One region of the Roseburia sp. genome, then DNA from elsewhere that is predicted to be linked to it. Evidence: riboswitches for the same ligand, from Rfam matches in the RefSeq annotation. Region 1 holds a riboswitch; the other holds the start of a gene.

Region 1 (3,180 bases):
CCAGCTGCTTATAAGCCTCTCCCCATTTTGCATTCGGTTTTAAGTTAAATAAGCGCTTATCAAGGATATAATAATGATCGTTTTTCACGGCAGTCAAAGATGCCCATGCCGGATTAGAGGTCAGAAGTTCTTCTACATTTTTCATAGCGGCATCACTGTCATTTCCCTGAATCGTCACAAAAATATACTGCGGATCAGCCGCAATGATCGCCTCCATGCTAAGATCATCCAACAGACTCTCGTCACTGTCTGCAATATTCACACAGCCAAGGTCTGCTAACATTTCTCCGCAGACATTTCCGTCACTGCCCTTTGCCTTTACATTGCTTGATGCTGCCCGAAGGAATAATACAGTCGGATTACTGCCGTCCGCTCTCTGCTTCATTTCTTCCACTTCTTTCTGCACATCCAGACCATTTTTCTGATAGAGATCATCTCTGCCGGTAATCTGTGTACAGATGGAAAGCATGTTTAAATAATCATCAAAATTCGCGACGTCAAAATAGGCAACGGTAATTCCTGCCTTTGTCAGTGTTTCCTCCAATGCAACATCCGCATCCGTATTTGCACTTGCGATCACAAGATCCGGCTCCGCTGCAATGAGCTGCTCGACATCCGGCTCCAAAATGCTTCCAAGATTTACCACACTCTCATCAAGTTCTAAACCAAGGCTCTCCCAGGAATCATTTGCTGCTGCAACAACATTTCCGCCTGCTAACATCCATACATCTGTGAAACTACCGATCAGCGCTGCCACACGATCTGCAGATTTCACTGTCACCTCACGTCCAAGATCATCGGTGAACGTATAACCCTGTGTCTGCGCCTCAATATTTGTTTCTAATGCCCCGGTATCTGCTTCCAATGTCTCTGTATACAATTCCGTCTGCTCTGCATCCGCTGTGCTTTCTGTTTTCTGCCCAACAGCCTGCACATCCCCTGCCGTTTCATTTGCGGAAGTTTCCTTTGCTCCCCCGCAGCCAGCTGAAAGAAGCAGTGCTGCAAGCACGCCTGTCAGTGCCAGTTTCTGATAAATTTTTTTCATGTCTTTCATCCTCCGCAAGTTGTTTCTACATTTTTGACATTATATTTTTTGTTGCTTTTTTTGTCAACATTTGACTTTTTCATCATTAATTGCTATAGTGTGAAACGTTCCATACAAATGCTAGGGGTGCTATTTATACCACATGGTATCTACAACGTGCTGAGAGATGATTTCATCGACCCTTATTACTTGACCCGGATAATACCGGCGTAAGAAAGCGTTTTCATTTACTTTATTCTGGTAAGAAACAATCCCCCGTGTTTGTATACAATAGAATGTACGCTCCGCGAACATTCTATTATCATGAATTAGGATTCTGGTGTCAAAAGGTGGCTCACAACTTAGCGATTGTCAAATTGCACAAAGTTGGGACTCGTTTTGTGACTTTGGGAGAAAATTAGAAAATCTTAGTATGCCTGTTAATGCATAGTGTTTTGCTGCCATGGATGGCAGCAAAAGTCTTAACGTCCCATGGACGGGACGTTTAAGACGTACACGTCACTCCTGGAAAATCTAAATCAGGCATACTTAGTTTTTCTTATTTTCGGACAACGGAACAAAATAGATCCGACTTTGTGCAACTTGACAGCCAAAAATTGAAAACCACCTTTTGATACCAGAATCAAACAAGGAGGATTTATGAATAACTTTTTTGCTACACCGGAAGGCGCCTGGGGAGACGGCTCCGTACACCTTACTGTGACCGGAATCGTAATCGTCGTCGTAATCATCGCATTACTGCTCATCGTTGCAGCGTTTGTGCGTCAGAAAAATGCAAGCCGCAAGGCAGCCTTAACAACCAAACAGCTCGTTTACTCTGCCGTTGCCATCGCACTTGCCGTGGTATGTTCCATGATCAAACTGTTTGAAATGCCGATGGGCGGCTCTGTCACATTACTTTCCATGCTTTTTATTGTTTTGATCGCATACTGGTACGGTCCTTATGTCGGGATCATGACAGCCGTGGCATACGGTCTGGTACAGTTTGTCACCGAACCGATTTTTTATACCATTCCACAAATGCTGCTTGACTACCCGCTTGCATTTGGTGCACTTGGTCTTGCAGGATTTTTCAATAAGAAAAAATGGGGACTTCAGATCGGATATATCGTCGGTGTGATCGGACGCTTTATATTCGCTACGATCTCAGGTGTTGTATTTTTCGCATCCTATGCACCAGAAGGTATGAACCCGGTACTTTATTCATTGGGATATCAGGCTTCTTACTTAGTACCGGAGGCAGTCATTACCTTAATCATCATCAGTATCCCGCCGGTTGCAAAAGCAATGGCACGCGTAAAACAGAATGCCGTGGAATCGTAACATTGTTTTATTTTGTTCCACAACAACTACTTTTTTGCCTGCGTGTACGAAATGCAATATATACACATTTCGTACACGCAGGCTTTTTCTTTTATCAACGAAAGTTATGCTCCCGCACCGTCATTTTATTTTTCCTTCTGCGCACATATCATCTCCCATGCTTCATCATCAATCTCTTCGTCATGAAACAATTTTCTTTTATCCTCTTCTGTTATTTTACGGATAACACGGCATGGATTTCCCGCGGCGATCGACCAGTCCGGGATATCTTTTGTAACAACACTTCCTGCACCAATTACCACATTATCTCCAATATGTACTCCCGGACAGACGACTGTATTTCCTCCCAACCAGACATTGTCCCCGATGGTAACTTCTTTTCCATATTCAAAAGCAGAATTGCGGGTATCAGGATAAATTGGGTGCCCCGCCGTATAAATAGCTACATTCGGCGCCATCTGACAGTTATCACCTATTTTTACCTTTGCCACATCTATAATCGTACAGTTATAATTTGCAAAGAAATTTTTACCTACCTCGATATGTGAACCATAATCACAATAAAAAGGCGGATTGATCCATGCACCATCTGATTTTCCCAAAAGTTCTTTTACAGTTTTTGCAATTTCATCAAAATCGGAACGATCTGCAAAGTTAAGTTTTTGCAGGATTTTTCTGCATTTTACCTGTTCCTCCATAACAGCCTCATCTGAAATATAGGCAAGCTGCATATCTCTTCTTTTTTTCATGTCCATTTTTTTCTTCTCCGTTTCTGTTAAATTTTTTAACCATTTATATTTTCTGTAATAAAC
Region 2 (3,180 bases), on a different contig from region 1:
TCTAATACACGTCTTGCATCTGCCATCTTATCATCGATCTCCCTTGCTCCACGGACACCCTTTGCAATGTCTGCTGCATGTGCTGCGATCTTCGATGCAATGATCCCCTGTTTTACATCCTCCACGTTTGGCAGTGCCAGGTGTTCTGCCGGTGTGACATAACATAAGAATGCTGCTCCGTTCTGCGCTGCGATTGCTCCGCCGATTGCGGATGTTATATGGTCATATCCTGGTGCAATATCAGTAACCAGCGGTCCTAACACATAAAACGGTGCACCCATGCAGATAGTCTGCTGAATCTTCATATTTGCTGCGATCTGATCCATTGGCATATGTCCCGGTCCTTCTACCATAACCTGTACATCTTTCTCCCATGCACGTTTTGTCAGCTCTCCAAGTCTTACCAGTTCTTCGATCTGGCATACATCAGATGCATCCGCAAGACATCCGGGACGGCAGGCATCTCCAAGTGAAATGGTCACATCATGCTCACGGCAGATCTCAAGGATCTCATCGTAATATTCATAAAACGGATTTTCTTCTCCAGTCATACACATCCACGCAAATACAAGAGAACCTCCGCGGGAAACAATATTCATTTTACGTTTATGTTTCCGGATCTGCTCGATCGTTTTTCTTGTAATTCCGCAGTGCAGTGTCACAAAATCCACGCCATCTTCCGCATGCAGACGCACCACATCAATAAAATCTTTTGCGGTCAGTGTCGCAAGATCTCTCTGATAATGGATCACGGAATCATAGATCGGCACGGTACCGATCATTGCCGGACATTCTGCGGTCAGTTTTCTGCGGAACGGAATTGTATTTCCATGAGAGGATAAATCCATAATAGCATGTGCGCCCATATTGACTGCCGCCATAACTTTCTCCATCTCCACATCATAATCTTTGCAGTCCCTTGACACACCAAGATTGACATTGATCTTTGTGCGGAGCATGGACCCCACGCCCTCCGGATCAATACATGTGTGATGTTTGTTTGCGCAGATTGCAACTTTTCCCTCTGCTACAAGCGGCATCAGTTCCTCTACTGTCATACGCTCCTTTTTTGCCACGATCTCTAATTCTTTTGTCACAATGCCTTTTCTTGCTGCATCCATCTGTGTTGTATACTGTTCCATACATTTTCTCCTTTTCGCATGAAAGACTGCTGGCGATGAGAATTTTTCTATGAATGATTTAAAAAATCTCCTGCCGCAAGTGCGACAGGAGATAACATCTTCCCAATACGCTCCCTACGACAGTATTAACTGACAGGTTCAAAGAGTCAGGTTTTAACCTTCTCAACTGCAATCTCTCCAGGCACTATCCCAGACATGCAGTCCCTCTGCGTTGTTTTCTATTATATTTTACCGACTCATTCAGTCTAGCGGAATCTATGATAGTTGTCAATATTTGTACAACAAAAAAGACAGCCGATGCTGTCTTTTTAGGAGAAGGTATTTTTACTATGGGGTATAGCAAAAACTATATATAATGTATTGGGGGGTTTTTACAGTCATTATAATAGCATGATTTTCTCAATAAGTGTTCACAAATGTTACAATTTTCTCTTTTATTTTTTATGCAACATGCACAATCATTTTTCGTGACAATCCACAAAAAAGCAGATAAATCTTTTACATCTTCCCCATTTCAGGATTCATCTCACGGATTTTTGCCTTAATACGCGAGAGCGCATTATCAATGGATTTTGGCGTCTTTCCCATCTTTTCTGCAATCTGCTGATAATGAAGTCCCGCAAGGTACTGGTCTAATACTTCCCGTTCCATCCTGCTTAAATGTGTCCGGAGCCTTTTCCAGAACTGCTCTACATTCTCCTGATCGATCATCATCTGCTCCGGATTGCCGATTCCATCCATCGTCAGTGTTTCCGCCAGCGGATATCCGTTTTCGCCGTTTTCTGAATAGAAAGAAACATAAGAATTAAGTGGTGCATGCTTCTTGCGGTTTGACGCCTCAACTGCCTTATATAACTGTCTTGTGATACATAATTCCGCAAAATGAAAAAAAGACGCTTCTTTCGTGTTATCAAAATCTCTGATTGCCTTAAACAGACCGATCATCCCCTCCTGGATCAGATCATCCGTCTCCCCACCGATTAAAAATACTGCATTTGCCTTTTTGCGGACCAGCGGTTTATATTTATCCAGAATATAATCCATGATCTTTCCGTCCGTATCACCGCTGTCTTTTAATACCGCGATCAACTGTTCGTCTGTCAAATCCTGATATGACTCTAACATGTTCCTCCCAAGACTCCCGCTGCAAATTTAGCGCATACGCTGCCGCACGATCTCATATGCAAGTACACCTGCTGCTACTGATGCGTTCAAAGAATCAATATCCCCCTTCATTGGGATGGACGCAACAAAATCGCAGTTTTCACGCACAAGTCTGCCAACACCTTCGCCTTCACTGCCGATCACAAGACCGATCGGTCCTTTCAGATCGAGATCATACATACAGGTTCCATCCATATCTGCGCAGACAAACCACATTCCTTTGTCCTTTAACTCTTTCATCGTTGCAGTCAGATTTGTTACCTTTGCAACCGGGGTATAGTTGATCGCTCCGGCAGATGTCTTTGCCACGGTAGCTGTCAGACCAACTGCACGGCGTTTTGGAATAATAACACCATGTGCCCCCGCAAGATTTGCGGTACGGATGATCGCACCAAGATTATGTGGGTCCTCAATATTATCCAGAATAAATAAGAACGGCGGCTCACCCTTTTCTTCTGCCAGTTTTAACATATCTTCCACCTCGGCATATTCATATGCAGCAGCAACAGCGATCACACCCTGGTGTTTTTTTGTCTCAGAAAGCTGGTCTAAGCGTTCCTTTTCCACAAAATGTACGATCGTGTCGTATTTTTTCGCCTCTCTTACGATCGTGCGTACCGGACCGTCCTGACAGCCGTCTAACACAAATAATTTATCAATCGTTTTTCCGGAACGGAATGCCTCAAGCACCGCATTCCGTCCCTCTATTTTCAGCTCTTCGTAGCCCATTACTCTCTCCTTTTACATTTTCAGTGCAAGTTCGCCCACACCTGTCTTTACCAGTTCCACCAGACGTTCAAACTCATCTTTTAAATACAGATATCCCATCAGTGCCTCAAATCCGGTTGCTTTCCGGTAGTCTGACATTGTCGCA

Evidence for each region. A riboswitch is a leader RNA that binds a small molecule or an ion and turns the genes downstream of it on or off. The one in region 1 is predicted to bind thiamine pyrophosphate.
Region 2: another riboswitch for thiamine pyrophosphate. It lies ahead of thiC (phosphomethylpyrimidine synthase ThiC); the one in region 1 lies ahead of thiT (energy-coupled thiamine transporter ThiT).

What each region holds. Positions count from the first base shown of each region.
Region 1 covers NZ_JBGLEJ010000002.1:18,461-21,640, reverse strand. Annotated here, with positions in the region: gene ACDD58_RS00345 (ABC transporter substrate-binding protein) at 1-1,045, opposite strand, end outside; TPP riboswitch at 1,158-1,278, shown strand; gene thiT (energy-coupled thiamine transporter ThiT) at 1,685-2,368, shown strand; gene ACDD58_RS00335 (sugar O-acetyltransferase) at 2,494-3,123, opposite strand.
Region 2 covers NZ_JBGLEJ010000004.1:261,870-265,049, forward strand. Annotated here, with positions in the region: gene thiC (phosphomethylpyrimidine synthase ThiC) at 1-1,142, opposite strand, end outside; TPP riboswitch at 1,237-1,360, opposite strand; gene ACDD58_RS04570 (sigma-70 family RNA polymerase sigma factor) at 1,641-2,267, opposite strand; gene rlmB (23S rRNA (guanosine(2251)-2'-O)-methyltransferase RlmB) at 2,295-3,035, opposite strand; gene ACDD58_RS04580 (Mini-ribonuclease 3) at 3,048-3,180, opposite strand, start outside.